4 regions of the Nonomuraea sp. NPDC049378 genome follow, and region 1 is predicted to be linked to each of the others. Evidence: riboswitches for the same ligand, from Rfam matches in the RefSeq annotation. Region 1 holds a riboswitch; each other region holds the start of a gene.
What was found. Region 1 has a riboswitch for cyclic di-AMP ahead of ACZ6SA_RS13055 (C40 family peptidase). Riboswitches for the same ligand answer to the same signal wherever they lie in the genome.

Region 1 (5,226 bases):
CTGGACCGCACGCGCGGGCGCACCCTGGTGCTCATCTCGCACCGGTTCGCCACCGTACGGCGGGCGGACCGGATCGTCGTCCTCGACGGCGGCGCCGTGGCCGAGCAGGGCGGTCATGCCGAACTGCTGGCTCTGGGCGGCCGTTACGCGCGCTGGCACCGCCTCCAGACCGCCCTGATCGCGCAGGCGGGCCGGTGACCGCGACCCTCCGTACGCTGCTGACCCTGGCCTGGCGCACCGACCGGCGGGCCTTCCTCACCCTGGCCGCCTTCCTCGCCCTGGGCGCCGTCAGCCAGGGCCTGGTCGGCGTCTTCCTGCGGGCGCTCACCGACGCCGCCACCGCCGGCCACGGCGCGCAGGCGTCCCTGTGGGGCCTGGCGGCCGGAGCCGCGCTGGCCACCGGTGTGGCCCTCGGCCGCGCGGAGCTGGCGCTGATGGAGGAGCTGGCCGAACGCATGGGTCTGTCCGTGCAGGAGGAGATCCTCACCCTCACCTCGGGCGTGCCCACCATCGAGCACCTGGAGCGGCCCGCGTACCTGGACAAGCTGGCGATGTTGCGCGACGAGAGCCGCCAGCTGTACTTCGCGGTGTGGGCGCTCGCGCTGGTCGCCGAGCACGCCGTGCAGATCGGGCTCGGCGTCGTGCTGATGGCCGCCGTGCATCCGCTGGTGACGCTGCTGCTGGGCGGCGCCGTGCTGCCGTCGCTGCTGGTACGCGGCCGCGCGGCCCGCCACGTCGACGCGGCCACCGGGCGCACCGCCGAGACGGCCCGGCTGGAGCGGCACCTGTCCGAGTCCGTCACCACGCCGAGGACGGCCAAGGAGATCCGGATCAGCCGCGCCGCGCCCGCCCTGGAGGCGATGGCCGCGCACCGGTGGGAGGAGGTGTCGGCGGGGTTGTCGCGGGCCGGGGTCCGGGCCGCGCTGCTCACGTTCGCGGGGTCGGGCACGTTCCTGGCCGGGTACGTGTCGGCGCTCGGCTGCGCGGCCTGGCTGGCCGCCCAGGGACGGGCCACGGCGGGCGACGTGGTCCTGGTGGCCACGGTCGGGGTGCAGTTCGTCACCCAGGCCTCCCGGCTGGCCTTCCACCTCGGGTCGGTGGCCGCGGGCCTGCGCGCCGCCGCGCGGCTCGCCTGGCTCCGCGCCTACGCCCGCACCCACGACCCGGCCTTGGCGGAGTCCGGCGACGACGCACTCCGCGCCGGGACGAGGGCGCCCACGAGTGACCACGGCCGCGAACGCGTCGCCCGCGGGGCCGAGCCGCCTGAGAGCTTCGCGCGGGGCATCACGCTGCGGAACGTGACGTTCACCTACCCCGGCACCACCCGGCCGGTGCTGCGCGGGATCGACCTGAGCCTGCCCGCCGGCGCGACCGTCGCGCTGGTCGGGTCGCACGGCTCGGGCAAGACCACCATGGCCAAGCTGCTGTGCGGCCTCTACCAGCCCTCCGGCGGCGAGATCCTGCTGGACGACGTCCCGCTGCGGGACGTGCCGGCCGTGCGCTGGCGGCGCAGGATCAGCGCCGTGTTCCAGGACTGGGTGCCGTTCGAGCTCACCGCCGCCGAGACCGTCGGCATCGGCGACCTGCCCCGTATGGACGACCGCCCCGCCGTGGAGCAGGCGCTGGCGCGGGCCGGCGCCGCGGACGCGGTGTCCGATCTGCCCAGGGGCCTGGACACCGAGCTGGGCGACAGCTTCGAGGGCGGCGTGACGCTGTCCGGCGGGCAGTGGCAGAGCCTGGCCCTGGCGCGCGCGTCGATGCGGGAGGAGCCGCTGCTGCTCGTGCTGGACGAGCCGACCGCCTCCCTGGACGCTCCCGCCGAGAGCGCCGTCTTCGCCCGGTACGCGCAGGCCGCCCGCCGCCACCGCGCCGCCATCACCCTGCTCATCACCCACCGCTTCCCGACGGTGCGCATGGCCGACCTGATCGTGGTGCTGGACGGCGGGCGGATCGCCGAGCAGGGCACTCACGGCGAGCTCATGGCCCGCCAGGGCCGCTACGCCGAGTTGCACGCCATCCAGCGGGCGGCGGCGGACGGTTAGGCCGCCGGCCGCCCGGGTGGCGGGGCGGAAACGCGAGCGAGCGCGCGTTCCGCACGGGACGCGCGCTCGCTCGCGGTGATCGGGGTCAGGCGGCGTACTCGGGGTAGCCGTAGCCGACGACCTGGGACTTCGGACGGGTCCGCTCCTCGACCTTGCCGTTGCCGGTGTTGCCTTCGATCGTGGAGATGGTGCCGTCGCCGTTGTCCTTCACGACGAAGCCGACGTGCTGGATGTCGGTGATCTTCTTGCCGCCGTCCCAGGAGAAGAACACCACGGCGCCGGGCTTGGCCTTGGTGCCGAAGCGGTCGTTGGCGGCGAACCACTTGGCGTGGGTGACGGTGTAGGCGTCCCAGCCGATCTGCGGGCGGGCGCCGGTCTGCTCGCCGACCCAGGAGACGAACATCGAGCACCAGGCGGCGTTCAGGTACGCGGCCCGGTTGCCGCCGTCGCGGGCGATGGTCTCGGCGGCGCGCCGCGAGTCGGCGTACCACTTCTGGTACGGGGTGCCGCCGCCGGCGGCGTTCTCGGAGGTGCCGACCTGGGACTTGGCGAAGTCCAGCACCTGGGAGGCGGTCACGTTGACCGTGGTCTCCTTGGCCGCGCGCTTCTTGGAGTCGGTCACCGGGGAGACGGCGGCCGGCTTGTCCGCGGGCGGGGTGTCGGCGTTGGCCGCGGCGACGTTGACGCCGAGGGCCGAGGCGAGGACGCTGGCGCCGAGCGCGGCGCAGGTGATGGTTCGCTTGGGGATTGCGGTAAGACGGAACGTGGCCATCGAGGGGGTAACTCCTTGCTTCCATGCCGCTTACCGGGTTAGCTGACGGGTTCGGGCGTGGAAGCTGCCCTACGGCACCGGAGTGCCGATTCACCCCAAAGGACTTGGGTCCCCGGTTCCGCGTGATGCGGATTCAGCGGTCACAGGACGATCCTGTGATCTATCGTGCGATGGTCAGACATAGCCGGACAAACCGGACGTATGCCGTAAGATGCCCCACAAGGTAATACATGAGGCAAGAGGATTACAACTGCATAAAGGCCCAGCTAGGCCAGTTGCCGGCGAGCGTCGGCCAGAAGCCCTGACATGGCAAGGGATTCGTCAAGGGGCATGATCGGGGATTCGGTCCTGCCCTCGGCCGTGGCGGCGCGGACCTCGCGGAGCTCACCGGCGTATCCGTTGTCGGCCGGATCGAGCACATGCTCTTCCGGCTCCATGGAAGGCCCGGTGAGGACGATCCGCTCCGGCGCCCAGAACGGCGCGTGGATGTCCGCCCGCATCCGCGTACCTACAACACAGGCCTGGTTCGGGTAATTCCCCAGCAAGGAGGTTTCCACGAAAGCCCGCCTGCCGCCGGGATAGAGCAACACCCCGCCCGCCTCCGCGTCAACCCCGCTCGGCGCCAGGGAGCCCGTCATGCGCAGGCCGGTGGGCATGCCCAGAAGCAGCTGGGCCAGGCCGAACGGGTAGACCCCCAGGTCGAGCAGCGAGCCCCCGCCCAGCTCCGGGGCCCACAGCCGGTGCGCCGGATCGTACGGCATGGCGAAGCCGAAACTGGCCTGCACCGACCGGATGTCGCCGAACCGCTCGTCGGCGGCGATGAGGCGGATCAGCGGGTTGAACCGCATCCACGCTTCCATCAGGAACACGCCCGCCTCGCGCGCCAGGCGTACCATCTTCTCCGCGTCGTCCACGGTCGCGGCCAGCGGCTTCTCGCACAACACGGCCTTGCCCGCGGCGATGGCGGCCTGCGCGACCCGCAGGTGCTCGGTGTGCGGCGTCGCCACGTAGATCGCGTCCACCGCAGGGTCGGCGCACAACCGCTCATAGGAGCCGTACGCCGACTCCGCGCCCAGCGCGGACGCCAGGGCCTGCGCCCGCCGCAGATTCCTGGAGCCGACGGCGCCCACCCGCATCCCGGGCTCGGCCACGATCGCCGCTCCCACAGTCCGCGCTATGACGCCCGTCGCCGCGATGCCCCACGTGAAGTCCCGCACGCGGAAGATGCTAGACGCATCAGATCAAATTGAACGTGTCAGGATCGCCTCCGATGCGAAGGCCCCTGTTCAGCGCGCCGACGGCGGCCATGCTCTCCGGATCGAGGATGAAGTCGAACACGTCGACGTTCTCGGCGATCCGCGACGGCGTCACGGACTTGGGAATGACGACGTTGCCGAGCTGCAGGTGCCAGCGGAGCACGATCTGCGCGGGAGTCTTGCCGTGCTTGTCCGCCAGCACCGCGAGCGCCGGATCCTCGAGCAGCCCCTTGCCCTGGCCGAGCGGGCTCCACGCCTCGGTGAGGATGCCGTTGGCCTCGTGGAAGGCCCGCATCTCCCGCTGCTGGAAGTACGGGTGGAGCTCGATCTGGTTGATGGAGGGTGTGATGTCGGTCTCGTTCATGAGCCGGGTGAGCGTGCCGACGGTGAAATTGGACACGCCGATGGCCTTGGCCCGCCCGTCACGGTAGATCTTCTCGATCGCCTTCCACGCCTGTACGTACTTGTCCTGCTTCGGCACCGGCCAGTGGATGAGATAGAGATCGACGTAGTCGAGCCCCAGCCGGGCCAGGCTCTCGTCGAAGGCCTGCTCCGTGCGGGCGTGGTCGGCGTTGCGCAGCTTGGTGGTGACGAACACCTTCTCGCGGCGCAGGCCGGACGCGCGCACGGCACGCCCCACGCCCTCCTCGTTCTCGTAGGCGGCGGCGGTGTCGATGTGCCGGTAGCCGGCCTCCAGCGCCGTCGTCACCACCTGCTCGGCCTCGCCGGCAGGCACCTGCCAGACGCCGAAGCCGAGTTGCGGGATCTGCACGCCGTCCGTGTTGAGCATGAGCGAGTTCATGGCCTCCATTGTTCACGCACCGTTTCTGGCCGCTTAAGGCGGCCGGGCTAGCTTGAAGCGGTCGTGAACGCGCCATCACCCGGCTGGGAGGACTGGAGTGGTCGAACAGGCGTCGGCCTGGGTGGAGTCACCGCTCCAGATGCTGTGCGCCGTCGAGGCCCACCACGCCGGGCTCCTCGGGACCGCCACGGCCGTCGTGCCGCGGGCGGGGCTGCGCCCGCTGACGGCGACCCGACGGGAGCTGCGTGCTCTCGGGCTGCCCGACGGGCTCGAACTGGCCGAGCCGCGCGAGAACATGCCGAGACGACTGCACGCCGTCGGCGACGCCTTCTCCGGCAAGGTCCAGCTGCGCTG
Region 2 (5,226 bases), on a different contig from region 1:
CGCCCGTACGCTCGCCCGGCGCGAGCTCCGCGGCCGGCGAGACGTAGGTCCAGTCGAGGTCCGTGACCTCCCGGTAGAGCTCGAGCGCGGCACGAGCGGCCAGCGCCTCCTTTTTCAGGCTCTCGGGGAAGCCGGGCGTGTCGACCAGGTCGACACCGGACGGGACCTTGAGGCTGCCGGCGCCGCCCACGACGATGAGCCGGCGCACCCCGGCCGCGCGCACACCCTCGATGAGGGCGCGGTTGGCGGCGAGGAAGGGCGGTCCCGGCTCGGTGCCGTCGCGCGGCGGCGCGATGGCGGAGACGACGGCGTCGTGGCCCTTGGCCAGCGTGGCGGCGTCGCGGACGTCGCCCTTGACGGGCCCGCTGCGGCTGAGGCCGGTCACGTCGTGCCCGCGACCGGCCAGTTCGGCGGCTATGCGCTGACCGAGCATGCCGGTCGCGCCGAAAAGCAGGATCTTCATGGCGTCACGATATCCATCGGATACTGGTTACTTCACCGTGCTATAAGTACCTTGTGGATACCGGTGATGTCTTCGACCCGAATTGCCCGACGCGGGTGGTTCTCGATCGGATCGGCGACAAATGGTCGGCACTGGTGCTGCTCTGCCTCGCCGACGGGCCGATGCGCTTCACCCGGCTGCGCTCGCGGATCGGCGGGGTCACGCCCAAGGTGCTGACACAGACGTTGCGGACCATGGAGCAGGACGGGCTGATCACGCGCGAGGTGTTCGCGGAGGTGCCACCGCGGGTGGAGTACGGGCTGACCGACCTCGGCCGCTCCCTGCACACCCCGATCGCGGCGGTGGCCGCGTGGGCCGAGACCCACGTGGCCGAGATCCTCCGGCGCCGGGAGCGGTCCGCGTAGCCCGGGAGCGGCCGCGCGGTCAGGCGGCGGTCAGCTTGGTGATCTCGCGGGCGATCTCCGGCCAGAGCGGCTCGGGCAGGTCGTGTCCCATGCCCGGATAGGTCACCAGCCGGGCGCCGGGAATGGCCGCCGCCGTGGCCCGGCCGCCCTCGACCGGGACCAGCGGGTCGTCCTCCCCGTGCAGCACCAGCGCCGGCATGGTGAGGCTCGCCAGCAGGTCCGTACGGTCACCCGAAGCCATGATCGCGGCCAGCTGCCGGCCCGTGCCCGCCGGGTCGAAGCAGCGGTCGAACGCGCGCCCGGCCCTCCGGACGACCCGCTCCCGGTCCATCGCGTAGCCGGGCGAGCCGATCACCGCGTACGTCTCCAGCGCCTGCGCCATGACGGCCGCGCGCTCGGCGGCGGGGCGGGCGGTCAGGGCCGCGAACGCGGCCTCCGTCGGCGGAGCGACCGTGGGGCCGGGCGTCGACATGATCGAGGTCAGGGTCAGCACCCGTGCCGGATGCCGGATGGCCAGGGACTGGGCGATCATCCCGCCCATGGACGCGCCGACCACGTGGGCGGCCGGCCAGCCGATGGCGTCCATGAAGCCCGCGGTGTCGTCGGCCAGGTCGTCCAGCAGGTACGCCGAAGGCGCCCCCGTCGTGGGAGCGCCCTGGTCGTGGAGGTGGGTCGACAGGCCCGCGTCGCGGTTGTCGAACCGGACGACGTGGTGCCCCTGGTCCACCAGGAGCTCGCAGAACCCGTCGTCCCAGTGGGTGAGCTGCGCGCCGAGCCCCATGATGAGGAGCAGGGGCCGCCCGTCGGGGGAACCGATGCTCTCGTAGGCGATGTCGATGCCGTTCGCGGCTACGCGGAGGGTCACGGTGACCAGAATGTCATTCTGGCGCTGCGTTCGTAAAGTCAGCCCCGCCGGGCGTAGGCGCCGGTCGAGAAGGGCACCGGCCGCCCCTTCTTGCCCAGGCCGTCACCCCACTTGGTGATGACATAGTCGATCTTGATGTGCCCCTTGCCGCCGTTGCCGTTGACCATCAGCGAGCGGGGGTTGAAGGTGCCGCCGGTCAGGTCGGCGAACGTCTTGGCGTCGAGATCCAGCATGATGCCGCGGCTGGAGGGCTCCCCCGGCCCTCTGTCCCCGACGAAGAAGGGCATCTTCTTGCCCTTGTAGATCACGTACCCCTCGGTCAGCAGCGGCCAGCTCGGGCTGGCGGCCATGCCTTTCTGCATCGGCTTGCCGCTGGCGGGCAGGCCGGTGTCGCCCGCCCTGCCCGAGCCGTCGTCCCAGAAGTACGACGCCGTGGTGGAGCCCTTGTACAGGGCCTTCTCCTCGGCGCCGGGATCGGCGTGTGCCGCGGTGCAGACGACGCTCATCGAGCCGACGGCGGAGGCGGTGAGCAGGGCAAGGGAACGCAGGCCAAAACGGGGAGACATGAAAGTGTGAAGTCCTTCGCGAGGGGACGAGGGGGAGGCACGCCGGCAAGAGGGCACGGCGCTGCGGCACGCCCGAGCGACTACATCGGGCGAGGGAAAGAAAGGGGGGAAGGGGGGCCGCTCAGGCGGCGGCCGGCGCTACGCGATTCGGGGGTGCGCTGCGGTCATACATGCGTTCTGTCCTCTCCATCACACCTACCGGGTTAGCTGACGGGTTCGGGCGTGGAGATGCCCTACCGGCACGGGCCGGATTCACCCCAGTGAGGTGGGTCCCCGGTTCCCGATCGAGTCGGGATTCGGCGCCAGCCGGAGGCCCTCTCTTGGGTAAGGGCCAGGTCACCGGCTGGTAATGGCGGCAACTCTAGCAGCGAATCGGACATACGCAAACGATTCGCCATGAACCGGGCAAAGATCTACCTTGCGCGGGAATACGAAAGGGGGTACGGCATGCCGTACCCCCTCAGTCCTTTCCGGCTCAGCCGCCGCTCTTGCGCCTGAACGATCTCTTACTCGCAGCCGGGCCGTGCGCCCCGTGAATCTTCGATGGGTCGACGCCCCTGCCACCAGCGCCGGAGCCCGCGTGCTGGTTGCGCTTGCGCTCCAGTGCTTCGCGGAACTTGCGCTTCATCTCGTCCTCGGGAGTTTCGCTGACTTCCGGCTCCGGTGATTCCGCCATGAGGACCTCCATGGTGTTGGGGACAACCACAGCTTCGCACGGCGTCGCTTTCGATGCGAAACCGACTCCGCCCTGTCACCCGTCGCGGGTGAACGCCAGCAGCCGGAACACCGGGTCCGGCCCGTCCCGCCCCTGCCCGTGACCCACGAACGTGGTCTCGCCGGCCTGGCGCAGACCGTGCCGGACCGCCTCCGCCACGACCAGTTCCCGGCCGTCGGCGGGACGCCGCCGCCCTCCAGGCCCGTGGGCGGCGCGCTTGTCCACCGTCGTGACGTACACCCCGCCCGGCCGCACCACGCGCGCGGCCTCGGCGATCACCGGGCGGGCGTCGTCGAGCAGGTGCAGCAGCCAGATCGTGGTGACCGCGTCGACCGACCCGTCGCGTACGGGTAACGCGCAGCCGTCACCCAGGACCACGTGCACGCGCCGCGCGGCGACCCGCGCCATGCCGGCGGAGGCGTCCACGCCGAGCACCCGCAGGCCACGCCCGGCCAGTTCCCTGCTCACCAGCCCGGTGCCGCACGCGACGTCGAGCAGCGTGCCCCCGGGCAGCAGAGCGCGCACGGCCTCCGCGGCGGCCTCGGCCCGCGGCAGACCGCCACGGGTCTCGTCGTAATGTGCGGCTTCGAGGTCATAGTCGAGCACGACCCGAATCGTACGCCGCCGGGTAAAAGGAGACCGTTCGGTTCCTGGTGTTGTGTTGGAGTGGCCCAGGAAATACACCCCGCATGTTGGTCGACGCCCCAGGCGCCACGATGGACGGTCCGCGATGAACGTGCTCGGTCATGACCTGGCGATGGATCTGGGTGCCGCGAGCACCCGGATCTACGTCAAGGGCAGAGGCATCGTGCTCGACGAGCCCTCCGCCGTCATGCTGGACAGCCGCACGGGCCGGGTCGTCGGGTACGGCGCCGAGGCCGCGCAGGGCGAGCGGGGAGAGACACGCTGGCCGGTCAGCGGCGGCCTCCCGGTCGACGACGAACTCGCCCGGCACCTGATCAGATACTTCCTGCGCAAGGTGCACGGGCACCCGTTCTCCAGGCCGCGCGTCGTGCTGGCGCTGCCGAACAACTCCACCCCCATCGAGCGCGCGGCGCTGCGCGACATCGCGTTCGAGGCGGAGGCCAGGGGGATCCTGCTGATCCCGCACGCGCTGGCGGCGGCGCTGGGCGTGGGCCTGCCGGTCAAGGACTGCGCCGGGCGCATGGTGATCGACATCGGACGCGACACCACGCGGATCGCCGTGCTCTCCCACGGCTCCGTGATCGCGGCCGCCACGGTCCCCGGCGGAGGCGACGGCATGAACCGGGCCATCATCCGCCAGGTCGAACGCGACCACGGCCTGCAACTCGACGAGGAGGAGGCCGAGTCGGCCAAGCGGCGCGCCGGCACCGCGTGGAAGCCGCTGTATCGGCAGGTCACCGTGCGCGGACGCGAGAGCGACACCGGCCGCGAGCGCTCGGTGCCGCTGCCCGTGCAGCGGATCTACGAGGCGACCAGGCAGCCGATCGAGTCCATCGTGCGGGCCGCGATCGAGACCGTCGAGCAGTGCCCGCCCGAGATCTCCGTGGATCTCGCCGACCGCGGCGCGGTGGTGGTGGGCGGCGGCGCGCTGCTGCGCGGGCTCGGCCGGCGGTTGCGGGCGGCGCTGGGCATTCCGGTGAGCAGGGCGGAGCGGCCGCTGGAGTCCGTGGCGCTCGGGCTCGGCCGCTGCGCGGAGGACCTGGGGCTGATCTCCAAGCTCCGCGGCCGGTGACGCCGGCGCGAGAGAGGACGACGCGACGGCGTCAGGACGACGACGGCTCGACGACGGATCGGCAGCGGCCCGGCGGCGGTGAGGGGAGACAGTCCATGACCGTGCACGGCATCGACCACGTCGGGGTGACGGTGCCCGACCTCGACGAGGCGACGAAGTTCTTCGCCCGCGCGTTCGGGGCCGAGGTGCTCTACGACACCCTGCCCAAGGAGCGGGGACCGAAGGGAGGCTGGGCGGTCGAGCGGCGGCTCGGGGTGCCCCAGGGGACGGTCGAGGTGGCGATCCGCATGCTGCGGCTGCCCAACGGGCCCGGGATCGAGCTGTTCGAGTTCGGCGGGCCGCGGCAGGCCGACCCGGTCCTCATGTGCGATCTGGGGTGGCAGCACGTCGCCCTGTACGTGGACGACGTGGACGCGGCGGTCCAGCGGGTGATCGAGGCCGGCGGGTCGCCGATGGGCGAGCCGGTGCCGCTGCCGGGGCCGGAGTCGGGCGGGCG
Region 3 (5,226 bases), on a different contig from region 1:
ACGGTCAGCGCGCACGCCCCCACGGCCGCCGGGATCCACCAGCGCCGCACCCTGCGGGCCAGCCCCACGAGGACGAGCAGCATGAGGCAGAGCAGGAAGGCCTCCACGCCGAGGCCCTTCAGCCGGTCGGCGGTCCAGCCCGCCCAGTCCTGGGTGGACAGCCCGTAGTCGCGCAGCAGCGTCTCGAACCAGACGCCGAGCGGCCACCTGACCGCCTCGACGATCGCGGTGAGCACCAGGACGCCGAGGACCACCCGCACCCACCAGGGGCCTTTCAGCCGGCCCAGCACCCTGGCCCCGAAGGGGGTGGCCACCAGCAGGGCCGCGAAGGCCAGCGTGAGCGCCAGCCCGAGATAGCTCGGCAGGGACGTGGCCGCGTCGAACGCCCGCGCCCTCGCGATCTCGGCGGCGGTGAAGTCGCGCGCCGGGTCGGGCGGCCCCGCGGCCAGGACCGTCCACGGCGTGCTGAAGGCGGCCACGGCCAGGATCACCGCCGCGAGCACCGCCAGGACCACGGCGGCCTGCCGTCTGAACCGGCGCTCGACCGCATCCACCGCCGCGTCCGCTACCGGGCCCTCCCCCGGATCCTGCGCCGGGCCGTCCGTCGTCGCGGGCACCCCGTCACCCTGCCCCCGTTCGCGCCGTCTCCACGCCCCCGCCGCGCCGCCGTCCGTCCGCGCGGCGTCCTCCGCGCTGACGGCGCCCACGGGAACACCGTCACCGGGCCCTGTGGCAGCCGCCTCTCCGCCGCCCGCCCCGGCCTCCTCAGAGGGGCCGTCCGCGTCCCGCCGTCCGCTCATCCTTCTCCCCACTCACGCGAGCTGCTCCCGCACGTACGCGCGCCACCGTGCCGTCAGCCAGGCCACGGAGAGCCCGAGCGCGGCGAGCGCCTCGTCGACGCCGGCCGCCTGCGCATCACGGTAGAGCCTCACCAGGCTCCTCTCACCGAAACGGCGGGCGAGGAACCGACACGCCAGCCAGGCCTCCTGGTACGCCAGCGCAAGGCGTCCGGGGTCAGGCCCGCCGACGGCGAACGCCTCGGGCCCCGGCAGCGCGGCCGGCACGCGCCCGGCCCGCACCTCGGCGGCCAACTCGGCGGCGGCCGTGCGCACGGGCAGCCCGGCGTCCCGGTAGGCCACGTAGTCGGCGAAGCCCTCGTAGAGCCAGACGGGCAGCCCGCCGGTGCCCGCGGCGACGTGGGTCAGCTCGTGGGTGAGGACGACGTCCTTGCCGGTGGAGGTGAGCCTGCCGAACGACTCGGGGACGACGATCACCCGCCCGCCGTCGGCCACCGCCGCCAGCCCGTCGAGTCGCTCCACGCCGGCCAGCCGGGCCGCGTCCTGCGCGGAGCCGGGAACGATGACCACGGGCCGCACCGGGCGGCCGAGCACGGCCGTGACCCGCAGCCCCGCCGAGTCGGCGCGGCGGGCGAGTTCGCTGAGCGTGCCGGGTGCGGCGCGGTGGCCGGTGACGAGGGAACGTGCCCCGCGGGCGGTGACCTGGCCGTCCGGCCACAGGTCACGGGCGTGCGCGGGGAAGACGGGCGATCCGGGGGCGGGCGCGTCGGCGGCGAGGCCGAGGAGGAGGAGCGCGGCCAGCGCGGCTCGTCGGCTCACCTGCTCGGACACGCTGCCGATCGTAGTGGGCCCGATCAGGGCCGGCCCTCTACGAGGGGCCGCCGACGAGCGTGAGGACGGGCTGCCACGGGAGCCCGCCCGGGCTCCGGAAGATCTCCCGGGCCCGGGCGGGGCCTCATCAGAGGCCGGGACGGACCGCGCCGACGAACGACGACTTGCGCCATCCGCCCAGCTTGTCGATGCGCACCCGTTCGCCTGTCCGCGGCGAATGGATCATCTTGCCCTTGCCGACGTACATGCCCACGTGGCCGAGCCCGTTGAAGAACATGAGGTCCCCGGGCTTGAGGTTGCGCCAGGAGACCTTGTTCCTGATGCCGGCGAACTGGCTGCTCGCCACGCGCGGGAGTTTCACCCCGGCCTTCTTCCAGGCGTACTGGACGAGGCCGGAGCAGTCGAACGAACCAGGGCCTGTGGCGCCGTAACGGTACGGGTCACCGATCTGGTTCTTGGCCACGGCGATGGCCTTGCCGGCCTTCACCTTCTGCCGAGCGGTCTTTGCCCGCTTGCGAGCGGCCTTGGCCGACTTCGCGGTGGTGGCGGCGGTGGCCGCCCTCACCGAGGAGACGCCGGCCGTGTCGCTCCTCGTCGCCGCCTGAGCCGTGGGGGCGTGGAGGACCAGGCCTCCGGCCGTCACGGTCATCGTGAGCACGACGCCAGGCAGGGCAATGCGGGACAGACGGGGGTTGTGCAGGGAGGTAGACAGGATTTCTCCTTGGGTCTTCCACGAACGCCTACCGGGTTAGCTGTCGGATTCGGGCCTGGAAGTCGCCCTACGGCGCGATGGCGCGCCGATTCACCCCTGATCCCTGGGGAACTGGGATCGCTGGGTCCCCGGTTCCGTGCCTCCTGACTGCACGGATTCGGCAGGTCATCGCCCGTGTCATGGGGATGTCGCGGCGATGACCAGCGGATCTTCATCTGTCTTCACACCGGGAGGGACCGATGCGGGTTCACGGCGCCATGGCTTGTGCACCGCGACGACGCCAGAAGCTACGCGGAACGGTCAAGGATCAGCAAAAGCCGAGTCAGGCTGTAAAGATCGACTCAGGCCTCAGTAAACTCCCGAACCCCTGTTGGAACAGGGGGCGTCGTTACCAAAAAGTGACCCTGCTCACATTCGCGAAACATCCGTCTTGTCAGGGGTCAGATGTCGCGTTTGTCACATTCCGCCTCGTATGATCTCGACCTAAGGTGATCAGGAGGATGCGGAACGTGATCGCGGACCGCCCGCACGACGGCAACGATGGTGCGTCGTAGAAGGAGGGGACGGAATTATGGGCGGACGGCGCCCACGAGGCTGCGGCCGTAGGCGGAGAGGCTGACGACCTTGACCACGTCGCCCGTCTGCGGCGCATGGACGATCTTCCCGTTGCCCGCATAGATGCTGACGTGCCCCAGACCCTCGCTGAAGATGAGATCACCGGGCTGGAGCGCGTTCAGCGACACCTTGCGGCTGGCGCCCCACGCCCACTGCGCCCACGTCGTCCTCGGCAAGGACACGCCCGCGGCCCGCCATGACGCCTGCGTCAGCCCCGAGCAGTCGTAGCCGCCCGGCCCCGTCCCGCCGAACACGTACGGCTTGCCGACCTGCGCGAACGCGAACCGCAGCACCGCTGCGGCGTTCCCCGACGCCGGTCCCGTGTACGCGATGCCGGTGCTGTTCGGGTCACCGGTCTTGTAGGCGCCCAGCTTCTTCAGGAGCTTCTTCTGCTTGGCGATCAGGCCGAGGATCTCCTTGCGCTCCTTCTCGACCTCGCCGCGGACCTCGTCGGCCGACCGCAGGGCACCCTGCGCCTTGTCACGTTCCTTCTTCAGCCCGCGGTTCTCCCGGTCGAACGCCGCCAGCTTCTCCGAGCGTTCCTTGGCCATCTGCCCGGCCAGCGCCATCCCGGCCAGCCGTCCCTGCGGGTTGTCGGCGCTGACCAGCCCCGGCATGGTGGTGGCGTAGCCGCCGGCCCGATAGACGGTGGCGGCCATGTCGGCGATCTGGGTGCGCAGGTCGGCGACCGTACGGAGTTTGCGCTTGTAGCTCTTGTTCAGCTTCGCGTAGGTGCCCTTGGCCTTCTTGTAGCGCTCGGTCGCCGTGTTGTAGCGGTCGACGACCTTGTCGGCCTTGTCGTTGAGCTTGTCGAGCTTGGCCTTGGCCTGCCCGATGGTCGGCTTCGGATCAGCGAGCGCCGCCCCCATGGGAGACACCACAAGCCCGAACGCGAGACCCACGGCCACCGGCACCCGGCCAAACCTCACTGCGTCGCCTCCCAGGAGATCTTTACTGGGGCGAAATAGTACAGAAGTGGCGGGTGAGGTCTCACCCGAACATACCAATTCGTAACTTAAGCCCGGCCCAGGCGGCGCAGCAGCAAGCCAGAGGGAACGGGTCTGGCTCCCATCCGCCTGACGGACTCGGCCACCTCCCGGTCCGACGACACCACGGCTATGGCGCGACCGGGCGGCTCGGCGCGGACGAGCTGGCGGATCAGGTCGTCGGCGATCTCCCCGGGCGCGCTGAACAGCACCCTCACGCCGCGCGGCGCCACGACCTGCACAGGGGCGTTGAGCTCCGCACCGTCGAACACCGCGGTCACCTCGACCCTCGTCTGCGCCACCAGCCCGCCCAGCCCGGTCATCAGCCGGTTGCGCTGGTCGGCGAGGGTGAGCGTGCCGTAGCCGGTCTTGGTGACGTTGTAGCCGTCGATGATCAGGTGGATCTGCGGCAGCGCGAGGAGCTGGTCGAGAAGCTGCGGGTCGTCATCGGCCAGCGCCCGCGCGGGCACGCGCACACCCGGCCGTTCGCCGGTGACCGCGGCGACAGAATCGGCCGGCCGGCTGATCGTGGTGGGCAGGGCCAGCTCCCTGCGCAGCCCGGCGGACGCGTCCTGCAGCGCGTCGAGCAGCACCCTGATGCGGGCGTCCTCGATGCTCCTGCCCTCGCGCGCGGCCCGGCGCGAGGCTTCGAGCTGCTTCTCCACGTCGGACAGCCGTTCGCGCAGCCGCCGCAGCTCGGACTCCCCCGCGCTGCCCGCGGCCGAGGCGGCCGTCCTGGCCTCCTCGGCCGCCCGCTCCATCTCCTCGGCCCTGCGCGCCGCGGCCTTGGCCCGCTCGCGGGCGTCGTGGAGCCTGCGGCGCAGGTCGGAGTTCTCCGCGCGGGCGGCCCTGACCTGCTCGCGCAGGCGTTCCGCCTCCTCCTTGGCGCCGCTCTTCTGCGCGGCGAGCTGCTCGCGCAACCGGGCGACGGCCTCCTCGCGCTCGGAGTCCTCGGCGGCCGCGAGCGACTGCTCCAGGTCGGAGCGGGCGGCCTCGATCATCTCCGCCCAGCCGGGCGGGCGGGTGAGATAGGCGGCCGCGGCCACCAGCACGGGGTCGGCGGCGGGCGGCACGTTGCCCTCGGCGAGAGCGGCGACCAGCTCGGGCCAGCCCGCGGTCACCGACTCGGCGACCAGCTCGCGGAACTTCTTGTCGTTCTCCAGCTGCGCCGCGATGGGGGCGCCGCCCAGCTTGGCCCGCTTACGCGGGTCGAACTTGGCGATGCCCCGCAGCGGCGGCGGAATGGCGGCACCGGGCGTCGTGCCGAGGACTTGAGACGCCAAGT
Region 4 (5,226 bases), on a different contig from region 1:
GGCCTGCCTCGCCGGCCTTCTCCTCGGCCTTCGCGGTGTTGCCCGGGTCGAGCTCCACGAGACGGCCCAGCACGTCGTCGCGGCGGGGATGGCCGTCGAGCACCTCCAGCAAATCACGGCCCTGGCCGGCGCAGAGGCTCACGAGCCTCAGCGGACCTGGCGGGCAGGCGTCGAGTGCCAGCCGGATCCGCTGCTGCACGACCCGCAATCGTCGCGCCAGGCGCGAACCGGGGTCGTCGTACTCGTCGTGCCACGCCTGCCAGTCCATGGACGGATCTTATGATCGAGTGCACTTCCGCGACCGCGGTGCGGCGGGCAGGCCGGGTGGGGGGCGCTCGTAAGCTGGTTCCGATGCGTGCGCGACCGATCTCCCGTGACGTTCTCGTCGACGAGCTGGCCGAGCGGGTCTCCCAGTGGCCACGCGGGCGTCGGGTGCGGGTGGTCGTCGACGGGGCGCCTGCCGGACGGCCGGAAACGCTGGCCGACGACCTCGTCGCGCCGCTCCGGCTGCGCGGCCGGCCTGTGCTGCGGGTCTCCGCGGGTGACTTCCTGCGGTCCTCGTCTCTGCGGCTGGAGCACGGCAGGGCCGATCCTGACGCCTTCTACGAGGACTGGCTCGACGTCAAGGCGCTGCGCAGGGAGGTGCTGGATCCCCTGGACGATGGCGGCTCGGGGCGCGTGCTGCCGGCTCTGTGGGACAGCCGGATCGACCGGGCGTACCGGCTGCCCTATGAGGAGCTTCCGCCGGGCGGGGTGGTGATCGTGGACGGGACGCTGCTGCTGGGACGGGGGCTGGCGTTCGAGCTGAGCGTGCATGTGTGGTTGTCCGCGGCGGCGCTGGGGCGCCGCACGTCCGAGGAGGAGCGGTGGCGCCTGCCCGCCTATGAGCGGTACGAGCGCGAGGTGCGGCCCCAGGAGGCGGCCGACGTCGTGATCAGGGCCGATCATCCCGACCGGCCCGCGCTCCTCCTGTGACCCGGCGCCGGATCGGCCGTCCGCGACCGCCGTGCGAACGGCAGGAAACGGGCTGCCCTCTCGGGCGCCGAGCTGCCGGGATGAGGGTGGCCGCCGGCGGGCGGCCACCTGTCAGCGTGCTGTCGGGCGCTTGCCGTGGTTCGCCTTCTTCTTCTTCTTGCGTGCCTTGCCCTTGCGTGCTCGCCTGGCCATAAGCTCGCCTCCGGAGTCGGTGTCCTCCCAACGTCTCTCGCCCGTGCTGACCAGCGCAAGCCATCCGTAGCGAACTAACATTCCCCAACAGCGTCGTGTCATAATTTGGTGGAATCTGTTGGAAGGAGCGGGCGTGCTCGCACAGCAGCGTCAGCAGACGATCCTCGAACGCGTGCGCAGCAACGGCGGTGTCCGGGTCGCCGACCTCGTACGCGAACTCGGCGTCTCCGACATGACCATCCGCCGCGACCTCGAGGTGCTGGCCGAACGCGGTCTGCTGGAGAAGGTGCACGGTGGCGCGACCGCGCTCGGCCCCGGATCGACCGAGGAGCCGGGCTTCACCGCGAAGTCCGCCCGCCAGCAGCAGGAGAAGGAGGCCATCGCGCGGCACGCGGCCAGGCTGGTACGCCCCGGCACCGCCGTGGCGCTGTCGGCGGGCACCACCACGTGGGCGCTGGCCCACCACCTCATCGGCGTTCCCGAGCTGACCGTGATCACCAATTCGATCCCCGTCGCCGAGGTCTTCCATCGCAACCCGCGCGCCGACCGCACCGTCGTGCTGACCGGCGGCGTGCGCACGCCGTCCGACGCGCTGGTCGGCCCGGTGGCCGTGGCCGCGATCCGCCGCCTGCACGTGGACACGCTCTTCCTCGGCGTGCACGGGATGAGCGTGCGGGCCGGCTTCACCACGCCCAACCTGCTGGAGTCGGAGACCGACAGGGAGCTTGTGACGGCCGCGCACCGGCTGGTCGTCCCTGCCGACCACACCAAGTGGAACACGGTGGGCATCAGCACCATCGCCGAGCTGAGCGAGGCCGACGTGGTCATCAGCGACGCGGGGCTGCCCGAGGACGCACGCACCGAACTGGCCGAGCGGGCCGGAGAACTGATCATCGCGGAGGACACGCATTGAAGCGCACCGTCACCCATCTGGCCGACGGCCGAGAGCTGATCTACTTCGACCGGCGCGACGACGCCGACCGGAGCGCGATCGACCGGCGCCCGCTTGAGCCCCGGCCGGTGGCGTCCGAGCTGCGCTACGATCCGCTGACCGAGGAGTGGATCGCGATGGCCGGGCACCGGCAGACGCGGACGTTCCTGCCGACGGGCACGTCCGCCGAGTGCCCGTTGTGCCCGTCGTCGGACACCCGGGCGACGGAGATCCCTGCGTACGACTACGACGTGGCGGTGTTCGAGAACCGCTTCCCCTCCTTCTCCACGAATTTTGGGACTTATCAAGATGTGGGTGGGCTGAGTGAGGTTCGTCCGGGAGTGGGGCGGTGCGAGGTGGTGTGCTTTACCTCGGATCACTCGTCATCCTTCTCGAAGCTCTCCGACGCCCAGGTGCGGCTGGTCATGGAGGCGTGGGCCGACCGTACGGCCGAATTGTCCGGGATCGAGGGCGTGGAGCAGGTGTTCTGCTTCGAGAACCGGGGCGAGGAGATCGGCATCACGCTGGCGCATCCGCATGGCCAGATCTACGCCTACCCGTACGTCACGCCCAGAACGAAACTCCAGCTCGGCGCCGCGGCCCGCTACCAGGGCCCGGGCAACCTGTTCGCCGACGTGCTGGCCGCCGAACGTGCCGCCGGGACACGGGTGGTGGCCGGCAACGAGCTGTGGACGGCGTTCGTGCCCGCGGCCGCGCGCTGGCCGTACGAGGTGCACGTGTATCCGCACCGGCAGGTGCCGGACCTGGCGGCGCTCACGGAGGAGGAGCGTGCGGCGTTCGCCCCGCTCTACACCTCGGTGCTGCGGGCCTTCGACGGGCTGTTCGGGGTCGTGATGCCGTACATCTCGGCCTGGCACCAGGCCCCGGTGCGGCGGGACCGCGAGCTCGCGTACCTGCATCTGGAGCTCTTCAGCATCCGGCGGGCGCCCAACAAGCTCAAGTATCTGGCGGGCTCGGAGTCCGCGATGGGCGCGTTCGTCAACGACGTGCTGCCGGAAGAGGCCGCGCGCATGCTCCGATCACAAGTAGATCAAGAATAGATTTCTACTTAAGGTCGCATGTCTCGTGATCTACCACTAATATCCCCTTATGCATCGGCCGTAACAGCCGTTGCACCGCCTAATCCTGGGCGAGTTGCCCGGGAGCCGGGGACCCATCGCACCTGGGGTGAATCCACATCCGTGGTAGGGATACGCAGCTCCCATACCCGAACCCGTCAGCTAACCCGGCCGGCAGAGGGAGAGGAACACCTACGTGGCGGCTTCGTCCCCCGCGAGTCTTGCCATCGGTCTCATCGCCGCCGCCGCCGCCGTCGTCGTTTCGGCGGCCCCGGCGTCCGCGGCGTCCACGGCCCCCAAACCCAAGGAGTCGGAGCTGCGCGCGCAGCTCAAGCAGCTCAACAAGAAGGTCGACAAGCTGATCGAGGCCTACAACCTCAAGCGCGTCGAGCTGGCCAAGGCGCAGAAGTCCGCCAAGGCGGCCAAGGCCCGGCTGGCCACCGCCGAAGAGGCGCTGACGACGGCCGAGAAGCGGGTCGCCGAGATAGCCCGCCTGCGCTACCAGAACGGCAACCCCGGAGTGCCCGTATTCATGTTGCCGGAGAACAGCGGCGGCGCCGCGGTGCTCAATCAGGTCACCGCCGAGCAGCAGGCGTTCGTGCAGGGCGTGGCCAGGGCGCGCGACGAGAAGAAGAAGGCCTCCGCGCAGGCCGTCGAGCTCGCCGACAGGATCCGCAAGGACGCGGCCGAGGTGGCCGGTCAGCGCGACGAGGCCGAGGACGTCATCGACGACATCGAGAAGAAGCTCCAGGACCTGGTGCCGTTCGGCACCAACCGCAGGTCAGACGGCGGCTGGGCACCCGAACTCCCGTCCGGCTCCGACAACATCACGCCGCGCACGCGGCTGATGAAGGAGCAGATCGGCAAGAACTTCGCGCTGCCCTTCACCGTCGGCTGCTTCCGCTCGGGCTCCAGCGGCGAACACCCCCTGGGCCGGGCCTGCGACTTCATGATGAGCACGGGCGGCTCGATGCCCTCCGCCGCCAACGCCGCCCTGGGCGACCGCATCGCGGAGTGGGCCATCAAGAACAAGAGCAGGCTGGGCGTCAAGTACGTCATCTGGAAGCAGCGCATCAACCACGGCTCGGGTTGGAGCACGATGTCCAACCGGGGCAGCATCACCGAGAACCACTACGACCACGTGCACATCTCGATGAACTGAAAAAGGGACGAATAGCATCTGATGAGCTATTCGCCCATTTGAAGAATGCGTTTGAGCTGTTCATCGACCTACAGGAGCGACATTCGCCAAGATCATCGCACGTGTTGATGTGCGGCTATCTGCCTGCGACTTTCCGGGTTCGCCGGAAGGGATCTCGCATCAGATGCGAGCATGTCGCATCCGATGCGAGGTGGTGTTGGGGTGAAACGGGTCTCCGTGGAGGGCGCCGCACATCGCCATGGGAGTGGCTGCCTGGGGATGTAGAGGACTAGGCGACGGAGTTACTGTCGGCGCCGGGGTCGCGGGCGCGCTCGACCGTTCGGAACTACCTGAACCAGATTGCGATGTTCTGCGACTACCTCACCGACGCCCGCTACGGGTGGGCGGAGCAGTGTGTGGAACATTTCGGGACGCATCCGGCACAGACCTGCCACGAGGACAACATGCCGTCGCACTCCTCGCCCTATGAGGGACGGCCTGAAGTGCGGGCGCTGACCCGTCGGGAGTTGCAGGACTTCTTCGACTACGCCGACGAGCAGGTGCTTAGGACGCGGGCCTCAGGCCGGAAGAGGTGGTTGCCGGCGTTCCGGGACGCGACCTCGTAGCTTCTGGTCTTGGGCCATCAAGTCCAGAAGCCTGCCGCCCTTGGAAATCCCCGCCAGGATCAACACCGAGCCGTCCCAGTTCACCCCGGCCGACCACCGATGGGCGCAAGCACGACGCCTGCTGACCGAAGTCACGCTCCCGACCGGCGATCGGGTCGCCGGCCTCTTGGTCCTGCTGTTCGCTCAGCAGGTTAGCCGGATCGCCCTACTCACCCGCAGTCACATCCACCATCGCGACGACGGACGCACCGAACTCAGCCTCGGTGCCACGAACGTCGTACT

Region 2: another riboswitch for cyclic di-AMP. It lies ahead of ACZ6SA_RS30815 (hypothetical protein); the one in region 1 lies ahead of ACZ6SA_RS13055 (C40 family peptidase).
Region 3: another riboswitch for cyclic di-AMP. It lies ahead of ACZ6SA_RS14420 (C40 family peptidase); the one in region 1 lies ahead of ACZ6SA_RS13055 (C40 family peptidase).
Region 4: another riboswitch for cyclic di-AMP. It lies ahead of ACZ6SA_RS39020 (coiled-coil domain-containing protein); the one in region 1 lies ahead of ACZ6SA_RS13055 (C40 family peptidase).

What each region holds. Positions count from the first base shown of each region.
Region 1 covers NZ_JBVJHP010000005.1:202,340-207,565, forward strand. The annotation lists gene ACZ6SA_RS13045 (ATP-binding cassette domain-containing protein) at 1-198, shown strand, start outside; gene ACZ6SA_RS13050 (ABC transporter ATP-binding protein) at 195-2,042, shown strand; gene ACZ6SA_RS13055 (C40 family peptidase) at 2,128-2,814, opposite strand; cyclic di-AMP (ydaO/yuaA leader) riboswitch at 2,827-2,963, opposite strand; gene ACZ6SA_RS13060 (Gfo/Idh/MocA family protein) at 3,081-4,031, opposite strand; gene ACZ6SA_RS13065 (aldo/keto reductase) at 4,051-4,872, opposite strand; gene ACZ6SA_RS13070 (hypothetical protein) at 4,970-5,226, shown strand, end outside.
Region 2 covers NZ_JBVJHP010000015.1:120,872-126,097, forward strand. The annotation lists gene ACZ6SA_RS30800 (NAD(P)-dependent oxidoreductase) at 1-463, opposite strand, end outside; gene ACZ6SA_RS30805 (winged helix-turn-helix transcriptional regulator) at 517-867, shown strand; gene ACZ6SA_RS30810 (alpha/beta fold hydrolase) at 887-1,732, opposite strand; gene ACZ6SA_RS30815 (hypothetical protein) at 1,771-2,298, opposite strand; cyclic di-AMP (ydaO/yuaA leader) riboswitch at 2,476-2,610, opposite strand; gene ACZ6SA_RS30820 (DUF5302 domain-containing protein) at 2,774-2,974, opposite strand; gene ACZ6SA_RS30825 (class I SAM-dependent methyltransferase) at 3,050-3,619, opposite strand; gene ACZ6SA_RS30830 (rod shape-determining protein) at 3,744-4,730, shown strand; gene ACZ6SA_RS30835 (VOC family protein) at 4,826-5,226, shown strand, end outside.
Region 3 covers NZ_JBVJHP010000006.1:30,745-35,970, forward strand. The annotation lists gene ACZ6SA_RS14410 (M48 family metallopeptidase) at 1-800, opposite strand, end outside; gene ACZ6SA_RS14415 (gluzincin family metallopeptidase) at 813-1,628, opposite strand; gene ACZ6SA_RS14420 (C40 family peptidase) at 1,756-2,277, opposite strand; cyclic di-AMP (ydaO/yuaA leader) riboswitch at 2,351-2,513, opposite strand; gene ACZ6SA_RS14425 (C40 family peptidase) at 2,910-3,884, opposite strand; gene ACZ6SA_RS14430 (NYN domain-containing protein) at 3,971-5,224, opposite strand.
Region 4 covers NZ_JBVJHP010000022.1:159,089-164,314, reverse strand. The annotation lists gene ACZ6SA_RS39045 (SAM-dependent methyltransferase) at 1-268, opposite strand, end outside; gene ACZ6SA_RS39040 (nucleoside/nucleotide kinase family protein) at 352-975, shown strand; gene ACZ6SA_RS39035 (50S ribosomal protein bL37) at 1,087-1,167, opposite strand; gene ACZ6SA_RS39030 (DeoR/GlpR family DNA-binding transcription regulator) at 1,301-2,080, shown strand; gene galT (galactose-1-phosphate uridylyltransferase) at 2,077-3,159, shown strand; cyclic di-AMP (ydaO/yuaA leader) riboswitch at 3,226-3,368, shown strand; gene ACZ6SA_RS39020 (coiled-coil domain-containing protein) at 3,374-4,339, shown strand; gene ACZ6SA_RS39015 (hypothetical protein) at 4,684-4,944, shown strand; gene ACZ6SA_RS39010 (hypothetical protein) at 4,985-5,226, shown strand, end outside.